DNA from 4 places in the Martinezella sp. CNPSo 3890 genome. Region 3 is predicted to be linked to each of the others. Evidence: predicted binding sites of a transcription regulator. Region 3 holds the regulator's gene; each other region holds the start of a gene.

What was found. Region 3 encodes PhoB, which activates phosphate uptake and scavenging genes when phosphate is short. Its sites were predicted from a motif close to TGTCATNNANCTGTCAT; they were not measured.
Positions count from the first base shown of each region.
Region 1: the regulator PhoB is predicted to act here: its motif matches at 1,799-1,815, upstream of AC13RC_RS05580 (toxic anion resistance protein).
Region 2: the regulator PhoB is predicted to act here: its motif matches at 3,059-3,075, upstream of AC13RC_RS20250 (alkaline phosphatase).
Region 4: the regulator PhoB is predicted to act here: its motif matches at 1,605-1,621, upstream of AC13RC_RS10560 (LTA synthase family protein).

Region 1 is NZ_JBXSOR010000001.1:1,127,165-1,131,825, forward strand. It holds gene AC13RC_RS05565 (glycerophosphodiester phosphodiesterase) at 1-343, opposite strand, end outside; gene AC13RC_RS05570 (RidA family protein) at 343-810, opposite strand; gene AC13RC_RS05575 (cell envelope integrity EipB family protein) at 946-1,773, shown strand; gene AC13RC_RS05580 (toxic anion resistance protein) at 1,977-3,056, shown strand; gene AC13RC_RS05585 (substrate-binding domain-containing protein) at 3,061-4,635, shown strand.
Region 2 is NZ_JBXSOR010000008.1:257,594-262,254, reverse strand. It holds gene AC13RC_RS20265 (ABC transporter permease) at 1-38, opposite strand, end outside; gene AC13RC_RS20260 (ABC transporter ATP-binding protein) at 35-721, opposite strand; gene AC13RC_RS20255 (hypothetical protein) at 726-1,190, opposite strand; gene AC13RC_RS20250 (alkaline phosphatase) at 1,265-3,019, opposite strand; gene AC13RC_RS20245 (Lrp/AsnC family transcriptional regulator) at 3,312-3,791, shown strand; gene AC13RC_RS20240 (SAM-dependent methyltransferase) at 3,932-4,648, shown strand.
Region 3 is NZ_JBXSOR010000001.1:24,645-29,305, reverse strand. It holds gene AC13RC_RS00155 (aspartate aminotransferase family protein) at 1-1,177, opposite strand, end outside; gene AC13RC_RS00150 (GcrA family cell cycle regulator) at 1,602-2,129, shown strand; gene phoB (phosphate regulon transcriptional regulator PhoB) at 2,219-2,902, opposite strand; gene phoU (phosphate signaling complex protein PhoU) at 2,934-3,647, opposite strand; gene pstB (phosphate ABC transporter ATP-binding protein PstB) at 3,698-4,513, opposite strand; gene pstA (phosphate ABC transporter permease PstA) at 4,529-4,661, opposite strand, start outside.
Region 4 is NZ_JBXSOR010000003.1:133,641-138,301, forward strand. It holds gene AC13RC_RS10555 (NAD+ synthase) at 1-1,467, opposite strand, end outside; gene AC13RC_RS10560 (LTA synthase family protein) at 1,714-3,588, shown strand; partial or broken gene AC13RC_RS10565 (DUF1003 domain-containing protein) at 3,746-4,283, shown strand; gene AC13RC_RS10570 (GFA family protein) at 4,287-4,661, opposite strand, start outside.

The DNA.
Region 1 (4,661 bases), 1.1 Mb from region 3:
GCCCTTTCAGCTCCAGCACGAGCGGCACCTTGCCGTCGCAGAGCCGCAGGAGCTGCTTCAGCGTCGGGATCTTGTCCTTGGTACCGCCGACCGACAGCAGCCCGAGCTCGGCCGAGGTGCGTTCGCGCACTTCGCCCGGCAGATTGCAGACGCGTTGCAGGTCGTCGTCATGAAAGACCACCGGAACGCCGTCGGAGGCGTAGTGTAGGTCGCATTCGATGGCAAAGCCCGCCTCGATGGCACGGCTGAAGGCGGAGAGTGTATTTTCCCAGACTTCCTTGTTCATGTCATGATAGCCGCGGTGAGCGACCGGACGCTCGGTCAACCAGGCAAGCTTGCTCATTATGCAATTTCCAGAATAGCATCGATTTCAACGGCGGCATTGAGCGGCAGGGCGGCCATGCCGACGGCGGCGCGGGCATGCTTGCCGGCTTCGCCAAGCACGTTTGCCAGAAGATTGGACGCGCCGTTGATCACAAGGTGTTGTTCGACGAAATCGGGCGTCGAGGCGACGAAGCCGTTGAGCTTGATCAGCCGCTTGATCCGGCCGAGATCGCCGCCGAGGGCAGCTTTCGCCTGGGCGAGAATATTGATGGCACAAAGCTCGGCCGCCCGCTGCCCGCCGGCAACATCGACATCCTTGCCGAGATGACCCGTGACGCCGATCTTGCCGTTTTCCATCGGCAGCTGGCCCGACAGGTAGAGAAGATTGCCGCTGATGACATAGGGAACGTAGTTGGCGGCCGGTGCTGCAGCTTGCGGCAGAACGATGCCGAGTTCCTTCAGGCGGCCCTCGATAGCGTCGGACATTATTCATCTCCCGTTTTGTTGTAAAAACTTCAAAAATCCGGCATCAAGACTAAATTCGGTCACTTAGGATCGGCAGCCTCGTTCAGCCGAAAGCGTTCTTATAACATCGCGTGCGAGTCCAACAGGAGATAATGAATGTTCCGCTCGAGTCTTGCTGCTACCGTCGTTTCGGGCCTGAGCATTCTGTCACTGGGAACCTCGGCAGCCCATGCTGCCGGTCCGAGCGGGCTGATCGCGCATCGCGCCGTCTATGATCTCGAACTGAAGGATGCCTCCGATCGCTCCGGCATCTCCGGCATGGTCGGCCGCATGGTCTATGAGTTCGAAGGCTCCGATTGCACCGGATTCACCACCAATTTCCGCTTCGTGACGAAGATCGATACGGGGGACTCAACGCGCGTCAGCGACCAGCAGACGACGACCTTCGAGGATCTCGGCAAGCGACTGTTCCGCTTCGAGACCAAGTCCTATACCGACAGCCAGCTCGACAAGGATGTGCGCGGCGCCGCAAGCGACGACCAGAAGGGCATCAAGGTCGACCTCACCCAGCCGCAGAACAAGCAGGTCCAGATCATCGAGAGCCGCTTCCCGACGGAACACATGCTCGACATCATCCACAATGCGAAGCTCGGCAAGAACTTTTTCGAGGCGCAGGTTTTCGACGGTTCCGACGATGGGGACAAGCCGCTGATCGCCACCACCGTCGTCGGCAAGGAACAGACGCCGGCGACCGATGATCCCGATGCCGACAAGGCTGGCGCCTTCTCCAAGACGCCTTTTTGGCCGGTGACCGTGGCTTATTTCAACGAAAAGTCCACCGGCGACGCCATGCCCGTCTACCGGATGTCCTTTAAACTCTACGAGAACGGCATCACGCGCGACCTCACCATGGATTATGGTGACTTCGTGCTGACCGGCAAGCTCACCAAGCTTGAAGTTCTCGGTACGAAGGCGTGCCAATAGACTCTCGTTCAACGTGCAAAACCTCTGTCATAAAACTGTGATCCAAGTTTCACTATTGTGTGAAATGATCGACACGCAGAAGTAAGTGCAGATTCCCTCTGCTTCGATCTGAAATTGTAGTGGGGCGCGCGGGGGCATCGTCTTGGGGCGATTGGCAATTTTTGCGGTCGGCTCCCGAGTCTATGGGCGAGAAAGCACGACCTATGAGCAATACCGGTATCTCCACGAGTTCCAATAACACGCTGCCGGTCGTCGCGGCCGATCCGGCGGAAATCGCCCGCATCGGCGACAGCATAGATCTGACCGACAGGGCCGGCATTTCCGTCTATGGCGACCGTGCCCAGCAGGCCGTTTCCGATTATTCCGATCGTATCCTGCGCGAGGTGCGCACCCGCGATCTCGGCGAAGTCGGCAAGTTGCTGACCGATATCATCGTCAAGTCGAAGAAGCTCGATCCTGCCTCGTTGAAGGATGAGGGCTTCCTATCGCGGATGTTTTCCTCGTTCAGGGCGAAGCTGGAGCGTTTCAAGGAGCAGTTCGAAGACGTAGCCGGCCAGATCGATCGCATCGGGCTCGAGCTTGACCGTCACAAGGATATTCTGCGCCGGGACATCGCCCTTCTGGACGATCTGCATGAAGAGACAAAGCAGTCCATCGTGCAGCTTGATGCCTATGTGCAGGCCGGCAAGGATTTCGCCGAGCGTTTTCGTGCGACCGAACTTCCGCGCCTGAAAAGTTCCGCAGATGCGGCTTCGGCTAATCCTGGCGGCGGCATGCTGGAGGCGCAGGTCTATCAGGATAGCCTACAGGCCCTCGATCGCCTGGAAAAGCGGGTCTTCTACCTGCAGCAGGCACGCCAGCTCGGCATTCAGCAATTGCCGCAGATCCGTATCGTTCAGGCCGGTGACGAAACCCTGATCGAGAACCTGCAGGCGACGTCGGCACTGACCGTGCCGGCCTGGAAGCAGAAGATGGTGATCCTGCTGGGCCTGACCCAGCAGAAGTCCGCGCTCGAACTGCAGAAGACCGTCACCGACGCCACCAACGACATGATCCGCCAGGCATCGAAAATGATGAAGGACCAGGCGATTGCCATAGAACAGCAATCGCAGCGCGGTATCGTCGACATCGACACGCTTGCTGCCGCCAACCGCGATCTGATCGACACGATCGGTGGCGTCCTGAAGGTGCAGGAGGATGGCCGCGCCAAGCGGGCCGAGGCCGAGCAGCGAATGCAGAAAATGACCATTGAGCTCAAGAAGGCGATGATCGAGGCGCGGTGAACCCATGGCAACCCGCACTTTTGCTACCGCGCTGACGCTGGCAGGCACACTCCTGTTGAGCAGCTGCAATGTCGGCGGGCAGGTCTCGAAATTCTCGATCATTTCCGGCTCTGAAAACACCGTCCTGCAGCCGATCGTCGAAGAGTTCTGCAAGGAGAAGAAGGCGACTTGCAGCTTCACCTATGAGGGTACGCTGGATATCGGTCTGGCGCTCCAGAGCGAACAGGGCGTCGAACAGGATGCCGTCTGGCCGGCGTCGAGCGTCTGGGTCGATATGTTCGACACCAAGCGTCGCGTCAAGTCGCTGACATCGGTCGCACAGATGCCTGTTATTCTCGGCGTGCGCAAATCCAAGGCCGAGGCGCTCGGCTGGGTCGGCAAGCCGGTCTATATGAAGGACATACTGGCGGCAGTGAAAAGCGGTTCGCTGAAGTTTCTCATGACGTCGGCCACGCAATCCAATTCCGGCGCCAGTGCCTATCTTGCCATGCTGTCGAGTGCGCTCGGCAACAAACCGGTGATAGAGCCGGGCGATCTCGACAAGCCGGATGTCCAAAGCACGGTTCGCGCGCTGCTTGGCGGTGTGGAGCGTTCTTCGGGCTCGTCGGGCTGGCTTGCAGATCTCTATACCGACTCCGCCGGCAAGGGTGTGCTTTACGACGCCATGTGGAATTACGAAGCGATTCTGAAGGAAACCAATGACAAGCTTGCCGGCATGGGCAAGGAGCCACTCTATGCCATCTACCCCGCCGATGGCGTCGTCGTCGCCGATTCGCCTATCGGCTTTATCGATCACGGGCGAGGGCAGGAGGTCGAGACCTTCTTCAACCAGCTCGTCGGCTATTTGCGTTCCGCGCCAGTGCAGAAACGCATTGCCGATACGGGTCGCCGCATCCCGCTCTCCGATATTGCCGCCAAGCCGGACCTGACATGGAATTTCGATCCGACCCGGATCGTGACGGCCATCCGCATGCCGGAGCCTGCCATGATCCGCCAGGCGCTTGATCTTTATCAGGTGGGGCTGCGCAAGCCTTCGCTGACGGCTCTCTGCCTCGATTTTTCGGGCTCGATGGCGGGCAAGGGCGAAGAACAGCTTCAGGCGGCCATGCAATTCCTGTTCAACCCGGAAGAAACAGGCAAGGTCCTGGCGCAATGGACGCCAGCCGATCGCATCATCGTCATTCCCTTTGACGCCAATGTTCGCACCACGATCGAGGCGACCGGGAGGCCCGATCAGCAAAAGATGTTGGTCGAAAGGGTTTCTCGGCAGCATGCGGGTGGAGGTACTGATATGTATGCCTGTGCGAGCAAGGCGCTCGACCGGATGAAGTCGACGCAAGAGCTGTCATCCTACCTGCCCGCGATCGTCATCATGACCGATGGAAAATCCGATGATGGGAATGGCTATTTCATGAGCCGCTGGGCATCGGTAAGCCCGCATGTGCCAGTGTTCGGCATCACCTTCGGCGATGCCGACAAGCGGCAGCTCGATGCCCTCGCGCAGGAGACCTCGGCGCGCGTCTTCGACGGCCGTGGTGATCTGGTCAGCGCATTCCGGGCGGTGCGCGGCTATAACTAGAGCATTTCTGTTCTGAACGGAGTCAC
Region 2 (4,661 bases), on a different contig from region 3:
CAGAAACGTCTGAGGTCGGCAAGGATGAAGGTGATCATTGCGCGGCAGCCTCCTGGCTGTCTTCCTCGATGCGCCCGTTTGCCAGATTGATGCGGCGGCCAAGGCGCTCGGCAAGTGCAGCGTCATGCGTGACGACGACAAGCGTCGTCCCCTCCTCGGCCGAAAGCTGCAGCAAAAGCTCCGCGACATCACTACCCGCCTGACGATCGAGGCTGGCGGTCGGCTCGTCGGCAACGATGACGCCGGGACGCGACAGCAGTGCGCGGGCAACGGCAACACGCTGCATCTCGCCGCGTGACAAGGTTTCGATCTTCTGCTGCGGTCGGGCGATACCGGTGACAGACAGCAGATAAAGTGCGCGTTCCCGCTCCTTGGCCGTAAGGCGCCGCGTCAGCTTGATCGGCAGCACGACATTCTCGAAGGCGGACAGGCCGGGAAAGAGATGAAAATCCTGCATGATAAGGCCGATATTGCGGGCGCGGAACGCATCGCGCCGGCCGGACGACAGGCGTGTGATCTCCGTGCCGCTCCAGGATATGCTGCCATTACCGACATCTTCCAAGCCGGTAATGGCGTTGACGAACGTGCTTTTGCCGGAGCCTGAAGCACCGGTGATCGCAAGCCTGCCGCCCGCCGGCAGATGGAAGCGGTCGATGGCGAGAACCGGCGCGGCCAGGCCGGGAAACTGCATTTCAAGACCGGAGATATCGAGCGCAAGCATGTGTTCAGACGGTCCTGAACGATGCGTCGCGGAGACGCAGCTGGCTGATGAATCCGGTTTCCGGATCGGTCCACGAGCCAAATTCCAGCACGCCCCGCGCCGTAATCGGCGCGTTGTACTGCACGAATGTCTGCTTGGAAGAGAGATAGACGACCATGATGTTGTCGGGCCAATCGGCATCGGAAGAGCAGAACGGGCAGAGCGACATCGGGATTTCCGTGAGCACGAAGAAAGCGGCCTCGGCCTTCAATGGCGGCGCCATGAAGCCATTGATGGCGACTTCCCTGCCGCTCAGCTGCTTCACCTTGTCGGAAAATTCGAGCCCGAGTGGGCCGAAGCTCTTATAGAGTTCGCCGAAGCCCAATGTCTCGGCGGCATTCGCACGTGCCGCAATGCCCATGACCGGCAAAATCGCGGCAGCGGCCAAGAAGCCCCGACGATTGATGGTGGCGATCCTGTCCCCGGACATCGCATATCCTCATGAAAGGTGAACAGACAGGCGGCCTCGAAGCCGCCTGTCATGGTCATACGATCTGTAACAACTTACATCTTTTCGGAGCCGAACGCGAAAGTATCGGCCAGCACACGGTAGACGTCGCTCTGTTCCATGTAGCCACGGAAGCCTTCGGCGCCGGGACCAGCCGCCTGCAGCACGACATCATCGACGGCGTGGACACCGCTGTCTTCGTCCCGCGGAATGTTGCCCTGCACGAAGACGGCACCGGGCACGTCCTTGTAGGCTTCATTGGCGACGTATTCCTTCTTCTCGTTCTGAACGGCCGGCACGAAAGGACCATCGAGCTTCGGGCGGAAGGTCTCGTAGTGGTCTGGACCGTTGTTAGCGGCCATGAACAAGCGACGCGAAACGTCGACGCGATCCGGATAGCCGTCGCCATCCTTGTCCTCATAGTTCGGGAAGCCGGCAGCCGCATAGGTGCCGACCTTCTCGCGCATCTCGGTGCCCTTCTTTTCGTCATCGACGGTGCCGATGATCGAAACGCCATGCGTGTGGTCGCCGGTGACGACAACAAGCGTATCCGGATTCTTGGCCTGAAACTCGCGGGCGACGGCAACGGCCTTGTCGAACTCGATCGTTTCGACCAGAGCGCGATCCCAGTCGAGCGGATGGCTCATCTTGTCGATGGAGGCACCTTCCACCACCAGGAAGAAGCCTTCCGGGTTCTTGGCAAGCTTATCGAGCGCGACCTTGGTCATGTCGACCAAGCCCGGCTGGTTCGGGAACTTGTCGACGGTGCCCTTCTTCAGGAATTCACGATCGAGCGTGACGTCAAGGTTGCCGGTGTGGAAGAGACCAAGCAGCTTGTCCTGGTTGGAGCCTGCAGCCGTCGCCAGTTCGTTCTTGTCGGTGGCAACCGCGTAGCCGGCATCCTTAAAGAGCGCGATATAGTCCTTGTCGTCCTTGCGCTTGGAGCCAGGAACGCTCTTCGCCAGGAAATAGGCCGAGCCGCCGCCGAGCAGGACATCCGGCTTGACGTCGTACATCATGCCGACGATCTCCGCCTTGTCGCCGCGCTTGCGGGTATGGGAAACGAGCGCTGCCGGCGTCGCATCTTCGACTTCGGCCGTGGTGACGATGCCGAGCGACTTCTTACCGGTGCGGCGCAACGCCTCGCCGATCGTTTCGACCTTCGGGTCGTCCAGGCTTGCCGGCGTACGGTCGGCGTAGACGCCGAGGGCGTTGACGGCCGACTTGTGGCCGGTCATGTAGGCCGACATGGTATTGGCGCTGTCGGTGGCAATCGCAGAGGTCGAGGAGGTGCCGATGAAGGCGACCGGCGGGATATCGTCCATGGCAAGACGGCCATTGGCCTTTCCTTCGGTCATGCCCTTGGACATGATGCGGGCGCCGGTTCGGTGTGCAACAGAGAGGCCGTCGCCGAGCAGGAAGATGATGTTCTTCGCCTTCGGCGTGGCCGACGTGCCATAGACATCCCAGTTGACGGACTTCTTCTCGTCGCCGGCCGAAACCTCAACCTTGTACTGGCCGGGCTTTGCGAGCTTGATGCCGCGCAGGATCAGGGCCGATCCGAGTACCTTGTCTTCAGCGCCCTTCTCTTCTGCGACGAAATCAGCCGCCTTGCCGAAAACCGCGTCGTAGCTTTCGCCGTTGACCGTGACCTTCACGTCTTCCGGCTTGACGACCTTGCTGAATTCCACCTTGAAATCGAACGGAGAGCCGGCGAGTACCGTTGCCCGGTCCAACGGATAGACTGTCGCTGCATGGGCTGCGCCGGACATCAAGGCCGCAGACATCATGGCGAGAAGAAGTTTACGCATTTATACCCCCTGCGTTTGGTTGCTTCCCGCTCCCCACTTATAAAAGCCAGATGACAATCACGTAAAATGGAGTCAACTTTCTCAACCGCTAATTCCAAAACGACGATCGATAAGTAAGATTGATTGTGTGTGCCGCATCTAAAATGCCAGCCGAACCTACGGATCAATTCGACACGATCCGCGCAACCTTCGCCATGCAAGCTAAGCCGACATTCATGATGTCAAACTTGCCATCCTCATAAGATAAGCGAATACTACACACGCTTCGTGAGGATTCTCAGAGTTTTGCGCAATGGATGAACAGCTCGACAAATTGGATCTGCGTCTGCTGGAGGAGCTTCAGAAAGACGGCAGATTGACGAACAACGAGCTCGGCGAGCGCATTGCGCTTTCGCCGTCGCAATGCTCGAGGCGACGCACGAGGCTGGAGGCAGAAGGCTATATTCGCAGCTACCAGGCCAATCTCAACCGGCAGAAGCTGGGGCTGGACATGCTCGTCGTCATCTCGGTGACGCTTGCCACCCACAACAGGGATAATGCCCGCCGGTTTTCGCAGCTCATCAACGGTCTGCCGGAGGTGCTGGAAGCCTATGCGCTGACAGGAGAAATGGACTATCACCTGAAGGTCGCCACCCGCGGGCTTACCGATCTCTCCCGTTTCGTCAACGACGTGCTGCTTCCGCATGAATCGGTCCAGCATGTGAAGACGGCAATCGTCCTCGATACTCTCAAGACCTTCGAAGGATTTCCGATCGCCCTGCCGCAAGGCTGACATGGCGCCGGCGTTCGATGGTCGTCGTTGCGCGGCCCTGCCCCACCCGGGATCAAGGGCAAGTTTTGAGGGCTTGCTTTCGGCGCATGCAGCCTTTCCAATCACGCCAAAGACAATATCCTTGGCGAGGACAGGCTTGCATGACCGGCACGGACGTACAGACGCGGCATTTCGAAGAATTTGCCGAAGTCCTGCTCAGATGTAATCATCTATACCATCCCAGCAACGATTCCATTGCCTTGCGCAATGCTGTCGAAAGCAGGCGCCAGATCGAGATATTCGACTATAGTCGTTCCGCCGATGCCTTCACGCGTGCGTTCGGAATGCGAAATTCACTGAAGTGCCTGCAGGTACTTACCAGCCTCGAAGCAACGGTCCACAAATATAGAAGGGTATGCGATCTCGGCTGCGGCTCAGGCGCCTTCAGCCTTGCCTTTGCCTATCTTGCCGGAAATCCCGAGCTCGAGGTTTACGGGCTGGACATATCCGAACATCAGCTCGCTCTCGCCAGGGAGCTGATGTCAGCGGCTGGCCTGCCGGGACGTTTCCAGTTCGAGCAACGAAGCCTGCCGGCGCAGATCGGCTACCTTCCCGACCTGACGATCTCCTCTTACTGGTTTTGTGAAAATGAGCATGTGATCGATGATCCGCTGCTGTTCGACCTTGTGGCCGGACAGGAGATATTGATCGTCGATTATGAAACGATCATCGGCCGCATCGCGACCTGTCTTCCGAAGGGATTCCATATTCTCGCGCGGCATACCGCCCAGGTCGAAATTCCTCCCGCCCTGGCTGATTTCGTCGCGCAGGAAAGGGCAAGCGTTTACGGCATCCATATCGGTCGGACCAACATTTAGACGCTACGTGACA
Region 3 (4,661 bases):
CAGCGCGCGCACGCTCGGCGGCACGCTCCAGGCGGGCAAGACCTTCGCGTGCTTCTTCGGCGGTGACGACCAGCGGCGGCAGAAGGCGGATGACGTTATCGCCGGCCGGCACGCCGAGCAGATGCTCGGCACGGATAGCCTGCAGCAGCTCTGCCTGCGGAATGGCCGCCTTGATGCCGAGCATCAGACCTTCGCCGCGAACGTCCTCGATGATGTCAGGAAAACGATCCTTGAGCGAGGCGAGCCCCTGGCGGAAGACCAGCGAGACATCGCGCACATGCTGCAGGAAGCCTTCGGCAAGCACGATATCGAGAACGGCATTTCCGACCGCCATAGCAAGCGGATTGCCGCCATAGGTCGAGCCGTGCGTGCCCGCCTTCATGCCTGAGGCGGCTTCTGCCGTCGCAAGGCATGCACCGAGCGGGAAACCGCCGCCGATGCCCTTGGCGACAGCCATGATATCAGGCTTGATGCCGGCCCATTCATAGGCGAAGAGCTTGCCAGTGCGGCCGACGCCACACTGTACTTCGTCGAGGATCAGCAGCAGGCCATGTTCGTCGCAGATCTCACGCAGCCCGCGCAGGAATTCGTTGGTGGCCGGACGGATGCCGCCCTCGCCCTGGACCGGCTCGATCAGGATTCCGGCCGTCGCATCCGTGATGGCGGCGCGCACGGCATCGAGATCGCCGAATTGTACCTGATCGAAACCCGGTGCCTTGGGTCCGAAGCCCTCGATATACTTCTCCTGGCCGCCTGCGGCGATGGTCGCGATGGTGCGGCCGTGGAAGGCGCCCTCGAAGGTGATGATGTGGAACTTTTCGGGATGCCCCTTGGCGAATTGATAGCGCCGCGCCGTCTTGATGGCGCATTCCAGCGCCTCGGCGCCCGAATTGGTGAAGAATACCTTGTCGGCGAAGGTCGCTTCCGTCAGCCGCTTCGACAGCTTCTCCTGACCTGGCACCTCGTAGAGGTTCGACAGGTGCCAGACCTTGTCGGCCTGGGCCTTCAATTCGGCGACGAGATGAGGATGGGCGTGACCGAGCGAGTTGACCGCGACGCCGGCTGCGAAATCGAGGTAGCGCTCGCCATTTTCGGTGACCAGCCAGACGCCCTCGCCTCGCTCGAACCGTAACGGAGCGCGCATATAGGTGTCATAAAGCGGCGTGGTCTCGGCCATGGCCATATCTCCTGATCACAACTTTAAGGACCGATCGCTTCGATTTGATGAAACGGGTCCGAAAAAATCAAAAATGCCGCCTTGCGGCGGCCTGGGCACTATTGATGTTTTGCACCGCGATGTCAACAAAACTGGCGTTTTAGCAGTTGCGAGAAAGCGCTTGCCGGCAAAAGAGATGGGTTGGGCGGCGCCTATGGCAGAAATGCCACGCCCGGACAGCAAGTTGGGGAAAACCTCGAAATCGATTCCTCAAGATTCCCGCGACTCTTGTCACGGAGTCAGCCTCACACTAGGTTAAAAAGCAATTGCTAGACTGCATGCGGCGGAACTAGTCACCACAATTTTAGAGCGTTTCGCGCCTCGTTCCCATGCGAGGCAATGGTGAGGGATTCTGCCATCGGAAACGCGACAGCGGAGACAGGGCATGAATTGGACAGACGAACGCGTCGAGAAGCTGAAAAAGCTATGGTCCGAAGGGTTGAGCGCCAGCCAGATCGCTGCGCAGCTCGGTGGCGTGAGCCGTAATGCCGTTATCGGCAAGGTGCACCGCCTGAACCTTCCTGGCCGAGCGAAGGCCGGCGGCACGGCAACCGCGACGCGCACGCCAAAGCGCAGTGCCGCGGCTCCTCGCGCAACGACCTACGGCTCGCGCGTCGCTACCCGCACCGTGGTCGCCCGCCAGCAGGGCGCAACCATGCTGAAGGAAGAGATCGAGATCGATTCCGTCAATGAAATTCAGTATCGCCCGGCATCGAACGTCGTCGTTCCGATCTCCCGCCGCCTCGGCCTGACGGAGCTGACGGAACGCACCTGCAAATGGCCGGTCGGGGACCCGCTGAAGGACGACTTCCACTTCTGCGGCAATGACAGCCCGGATTCGTCGCCCTACTGCACCTATCATCAGCGCATGGCCTACCAGCCAGTGCATGACCGCCGCCGCAACAACGGCTGAAAGTTACCGCAAGACAAAGAGAAACGGGCCCCTCGAGGCCCGTTTTTCTATTTCCGCCGCTATTTAGTAACACCCGAGCGGCAAGCCGCTCAGGCTTCCATGGAATAGCCCGCGCCGCGAACGGTGCGGATGACATCCTGCATATTGGAGAAATTGAGCGCCTTGCGCAGACGGCCGACATGGACGTCGACAGTGCGTTCATCGACGTAGATATCGTGCCCCCATACGCCATCGAGCAGCTGCGAACGCGAGAAGACGCGGCCTGGCGAAGACATCAGGAACTCCAGCAGGCGGAATTCTGTCGGCCCCAGCCGGACTTCGCGGCTCTTGCGGTGGACGCGATGGGTTTCGCGGTCCAGCTCGATATCGCCGCAACGCAGCACCGTGGAGAGAACCTCCGGGCGGGCGCGCCGCAGCATCGCCTTGACGCGGGCCATCAGCTCCGGCGTCGAGAACGGCTTGACGACGTAATCGTCCGCGCCGGTCGAAAGTCCGCGCACGCGCTCGCTTTCCTCGCCGCGGGCCGTCAGCATGATGATCGGCAGGCGCTCCGTCTCCGGCCGCATACGCAGCCGGCGGCAGAGCTCGATGCCGGACACGCCGGGGAGCATCCAGTCGAGGATCAGGAGATCGGGGATGCGCTCCTGGAGACGCAGCTCGGCCTCATCGCCTCTGAGGATGGTGTCGACCTCGAAGCCTTCGGCCTCAAGATTGTAGCGCAGCAGAACGCTAAGCGCTTCCTCGTCTTCTACAACAGCAACTCTCGGAACCATGCGCCTATGGTCTCCTTTCTTCGCTTCCAGATTATTCCGTCACTGCGCCGACGGTGTTGGCGGTATCGTCCTTCGGGCGCTCGCCTTCCGGCTGAGCACCGGTCGCCATGTAATAGATCGTCTCGGCGATGTTGGTGGCATGGTCGCCGATGCGCTCGATGTTCTTGGCGCAGAAGAGAAGATGCGTGCAGGTGGTGATGTTGCGCGGATCTTCCATCATGTAGGTCAGCATCTCGCGGAAGAGCGAGGTGTACATGGCGTCGATTTCCTCGTCGCGTTCGCGGATCGACACGGCCTTGTCCGGCGAGCGGGTGGCGTAGACATCAAGAACTTCCTTGAGCTGGCTCAGTGCCAGTTCGGAGAGGTGTTCGATGCCACGAGCGAGACGACGCGGCACGCCCGTGCCCTGAACGGCGATGACGCGCTTTGCGGTATTCTTGCCGAGATCACCGACGCGCTCCAGATCGGAGGCGATGCGGATCGAGCCCATGATTTCGCGCAGGTCCGCTGCCATCGGCTGACGACGAGCGATGGTGACGATCGCCTTGTCACCAACTTCGCGCTCGGCATGGTCGAGAACGACGTCGTCGGAGATGACCTTCTGGGCCAGGGCCGCGTCGCTGTTGACGAGAGCGCGTACGCTGTCGCTAACCATCTGCTCGGCCAGGCCGCCCATTTCGGCAATGCGGCGCGTCAGAAACTTCAGGTCTTCGTCATAGGCAGAGAGAATGTGAGTGGAGACCATTTTTCTATCCTCAAGTGAACTGTGTGAAAGGAGCCGCGCGCCTGCCATCATCAACCAAAACGGCCCATGATGTAATCCTGCGTGCGGAAATCGTCGGGATTGGTGAACATCTTATCGGTGTCGTTCTCCTCGACCAGGTGGCCGAGATGGAACATTGCGGTACGCTGCGAGACGCGGGCGGCCTGCTGCATGGAATGCGTCACGATGACGATGGTGAAATTCTCCCGAAGCTCGTGGATGAGATCCTCGACCTTGGCGGTTGCGATCGGATCGAGCGCCGAGCACGGCTCGTCCATCAGGATCACCTCGGGGCTGACCGCGACGGCGCGCGCGATGCAGAGGCGCTGCTGCTGGCCGCCCGACAGGCTCGTGCCGGCGTCATGGAGCCGATCCTTCACCTCACCCCATAGACCGGCCTTCTGCAGACTGGTTTCGACGATATGCTCGAGATCGGCCTTTGAGCGATGCAGGCCATGGATGCGCGGGCCGTAGGCGACGTTCTCGTAGATCGACTTCGGAAACGGGTTGGGCTTCTGGAAGACCATGCCGACGCGGGCGCGCAATTCCACGACATCGATGCTGTCGTCGTAGACATCCTGATCGTCGAGCGTGATCTTGCCGGTGACGCGGCAGGTCTCGATGGTATCGTTCATGCGGTTGAGGCAGCGCAGGAAGGTGGACTTGCCGCAGCCGGATGGGCCGATCAGAGCCGTCACCGTATTGGCGCGGATCTTCAGATTGACGTCGAAGAGCGCTCGCTTGTCGCCGTAGAACACAGAAACGTCCTGGCCGATCATCTTGTAGGGGATCGTGGTCATCTTCTTGGCCAAGGCTCTTTCGCTGGCAGCTTCCGTCATCATGTTCATTTCGTGCGCCCTCCTTTACCAGCGCCGCTCGAAACGACGGCGCAGCAAGATGGCGCCGATGTTCATCGCGACGAGGAAGAAGAGGAGCACGATGATGGCACCAGACGTCCTTTCGACAAAGGCACGCTCGGCTTCGCTCGCCCACATG
Region 4 (4,661 bases), on a different contig from region 3:
GAGCACCGGATAGGGCGGCAGCGAATCCTGGTCCGTCTGGTTCGGCCTTAGTTCCGCCGAAGGCGCCTTGTCGATGATATTATGGGGAATGACCTCGCCCGAAGGGCCGAGCGCGCCCGGCGGCACGTGCAGGTTGCGCCAGCGCGACAGCGCATAGACCTGCATCTTGTAGAGATCCTTGATCGGGTTGAAGCCGCCGTTCATGTCGCCATAAAGCGTGGCGTATCCGACAGACATTTCCGACTTGTTGCCCGTCGTCACCACCATCGAACCGAACTTGTTGGAGATCGCCATCAGGATGGTGCCACGGGCGCGGCTCTGCAGGTTTTCCTCGGTGATGCCGCTCTCGGTCCCTTCGAAGAGATCCGACAGGGCCGAGCTGAAGCCCGTCACCGGATCCTCGATCGGCACGATGTCATAACGGCAGCCGAGCGCCTTGGCGCAATCGGCCGCATCCTTCAACGAATCCTGCGACGTATAGCGATATGGCAACATGACGGTGCGCACGCGCTCTTCGCCGAGCGCGTCGACCGCAATCGCTGCGCAGATCGCCGAGTCGATGCCGCCGGAGAGGCCAAGCACGACCGACTTGAAGCCGTTCTTGTTGACATAGTCGCGGAAGCCCAGCAGGCAGGCGCGATAATCTGCCTCCTCGCCTTCCGGAATGTGAGCCATCGGACCTTCAGCGCAGTGCCAGCCGTCGCCGTTCTTCTTCCAGGTCGTCACTGCAAGCGCGGTCTCGAACTGGCTCATCTGGAAGGCCAGGGTCTTGTCTGCATTGAAACCGAAGCTGGCGCCATCGAAAACCAGTTCGTCCTGGCCGCCGAGCTGGGCGGCATAGATCATCGGCAGCCCTGTCTCGATGACCTGCTTCAGCACGACCTGATGGCGCACGTCGACCTTGCCGCGATAATAGGGCGAACCGTTCGGCGACAGAAGGATTTCCGCACCGCTCTCAGCCAGCGTCTCGCAGACGCCGAGCTCACCCCAGATGTCCTCGCAGATCGGGATACCCAGTCGCACGCCGCGGAAATTGACCGGACCGGGCATGGCGCCCTGATCGAACACGCGCTTCTCGTCGAACTCGCCGTAGTTCGGTAGGTCTACCTTGTCACGGACCGCAATCACCTTGCCGCCATCGAGCACGGCAATCGAATTGTAGCGGCCCGTCTCGTCCTGCCGGGGAAAGCCGATGATCACACCAGGGCCGCCATCGGCCGTATCGGCAGCCAGAGCCTCGACCGCTTTCCAGCAGGCGCGGATGAATGCCGGCTTCAGCACGAGATCTTCCGGCGGATAGCCGGAAATGAACAACTCCGTCAGCAGGACGATCTGCGCGCCTTCGCGCGCCGCTTCGGCCCGGGCCTCACGCGCCTTGGCGAGATTGCCGGAGACGTCGCCGACCGTTGGATTGAGCTGCGCAACGGCGATGCGGATGGTGTGGGTAATCTGGCTTTGCTCTGTCATGGCATACATTTAGCGATGCCATCTTTCTTCCGCAACCGCCTTCCTTCCCGCACACGCATCAAAGATCGCACTACGCGCAGAGGAGGTATTTTTGCCCCAAAAAATACCAGGCCAGCCTTGCGGTTCATGAAGAATTCATGACAGAAGCGTGACACTTATATGAATATTTTGTAGCTTTTGGAGAAAGCATTGGTCGCATCGGTCATCGAGTCCGCCTTGGCGGGCAAGCTTGCCCTTTTCCAGAAGATCGGCGCGGCAAAACAGAAGTCTGCCGCTCTGCGCCTGCTTCTGAGCCTCACGCTGACCCTCCTTTTCTCCCTGTCCATCGTTGTGACGGTCGAATGGGTTGCACGCGGCGAATTCGCCTCCGGTTGGACCTATCTCCTTTCCCCGTCCCGTCCGGGCCTTGCCACCATCGGCGTTGTCATGCTGACCATGCTGACGCTGGATGCCTTGATCGGTCGCGCGCATCTATCCGCTTTGATCGTTGCTCCGGTGCTGCTCATACCGGCTTTCATTTCCGGCCAGAAGCAGAATTTTCTCTCCGATCCGCTCTACCCTTCGGACTTCCTGTTTGGGCGGCAGATCATGGAGCTGATGCCGGTCATGGTACGTGATCGCCCTTGGACGGCGATTGCCCTGGCAATCGGCATTATCGCCGGCACCGGCGCCATGATCCTGTTCTGGCGCTATATCCGGAGCCACACGGTCGCGCTTTCGCGAAACGAGCGCCTTGCCCGGCTTTCGATCTGCCTGCCGCTGGCAGCACTTTTCGCCTCACAGATGGACCCCACACAATATTCCTATGTTCGCGAGAAGCTGGGGATCATACCGATCGTCTGGGACCAGACGGAAAATTACAACCACAACGGCTTCATCGTCGCCTTCGCGCTGAACCTGCCCATGGCCGACATCAAGTCACCGGCCGGATACGGCCCTGGCGCCATCGACGCCATGCCCGCAAGAAATTATGGCGATCTCTCCGGTCCGCGCCAAAAGCCCGACATTATCATGCTGATGAGCGAATCCCTCTGGGATCCGACGCGGCTTTCCAGCATCGCCTTCACACCGGATCCGATGCCGACGATCCGCGCCAGACAATCGGGCAATGTCTTCTCGCCGGAATTCGGCGGCATGACCGCCAATGTCGAGTTCGAGGCACTGACGGGCTTTTCCAACGCCTTTCTCCCTTATGGCAGCATTCCCTATCAGCAATATGTGCGCCGCCCGCTGCCGTCGCTTGCCACTTTCTTCCGCGGCGAAGGCTATACGGCGCGCGCACTGCATCCCTTCAGCGGCTGGTTCTGGAACCGTAACGAGGTCTACAGGGCTTTCGGCTTCGAAGAATTTCATACCCAGGAGACTTTGCCGCCCATGGATAAACGCGGCATGTTCGCAGCCGACGACTCCCTTATGAAGGAAATCATGAGCGAAGGAGACGCCGCCGAGCGTCCCTTCTTCTTCTTCGCGGTCACTCTTCAGGGACATGGGCCTTACGAAGCCGACCGCTATTCTGAGAATACCGTCGATATCGCGGGCAATTTGAACGACGATGACCGTGCGGCGCTCGCTACCTATGCACAGGGCGTTCGCGAAGCCGATGACAGCCTGAAGATGCTGATGGATTGGGCCGAAAAGCGCGACCGGGAAACCATTATCGTCCTCTGGGGCGATCATCTGCCGCCGCTCGGCAGCGTCTATCCGAACACCGGCTACATGCCGCAGCAGGTGGCAACCCGCAAGGCGCCGCTCGACGTCATGAAGAAGGAGCACGAAACGCCGCTCGTCGTCTGGTCGAGCAAGAAGGGCGTTCGCAAGGACATCGGTACCATCAGCCCCTCGCAGCTGCCTTATCACCTGCTGAAAACGGCAGGCTATGAGCATCCTTTCTATACGGGCTTTCTCGGCCGCGTGCAGAAGAAATACAACATCGTCGACCGCTATCAGCTGGCAACCCGCGACAGCCAGACCTTCCCCGATTGGGGCCGCAAGGAGCCGGAGCTTGACCCGACCGTGCGCGACTATCGCTATCTGCAGCACGACATGATGTTCGGCCACCAATATGGTTTGGAGCGCTTCTTCCCGTCTCATGCGGAGCTAATGGGCCAGGAAGACAGCTAGCCCATTATAAACATGAGTTAGTGCGGGTGTTTTTTTGCGATAACAGTACGCGCAGCAGCTCCATGCGCAATCGAGTTTGAAACCCTTCCCTCGTTGCATTTTTCCCTATTGGTCGAATAGTTGCATTCAATGCCACAAGGACCTTGGAGCCCTCCCAATGCATAATCTTCCCAACTTCGTTCATCTGCATTTTGACAAGACAGCCGATCAGCTCGGCGATATCGAAAAGCGCGTTCTTAAAAAGGCGCACGAGCGGAAAATCATCTCCACCGATATCAACGCCGCCATCTCGGCGGAATCCTCCCCGGGGGCAGCGTCTCGCAGACAGCATCGCCCGTGTCGGCGGCTCATGGTCCTTCATTATCGCCTTCCTGCTGTTTCTGGCCTTCTGGTGCGTCATCAACACGATCCTCCTCACCACGAACGCCTTCGACCCCTACCCCTTCATCTTCCTGAATCTCGTTCTCTCCATGCTCGCCGCGATTCAGGCGCCGATCATCATGATGTCACAGAACCGGCAGGCCGAGCGGGATCGTTTCGAGGCGGCCAAGGATTATGAAGTCAATCTCAAGTCCGAGCTGGAAGTGCTGTCCCTGCATCAGAAGATCGATATGCAGGTGTTGACCGAGCTTGCGGTGGTGCGTGAAGAACTCGCCAAACTGAGCAAGCTCGTTGCCGAAAAAGGCACCATCTAAAGGTCAATCGGAGGGGCCCGCCGTCAACAGCCCCGGTCGCCCCTGCCGATATTGCGGCAGTCCGTCGCTGATCTCGTAATAATCGCCCTTGTCGGCGCAATAGATATGATAGCCCATCTCAAGGCCGCTCGGCTGATCGAACAGACCGGCCATGATCGATATTTCATCGGCGCCATCGGCCACCCAAAACAGAGCCGAGCCGCAGATCCTGCAAAAGCCGCGGTGAGCGAATGTGCTGGCACGATACCAGGTGATCGCCTCTTCTCCCTCGATGACAAGATTTTCGCGTGCGACATTGGTCGCGGCATAATAGAGCCCGGTCTGTTTGCGGCACTGCGAACAATGGCAGGCGACCACTTCGCGCAGTTTTCCGTGCGT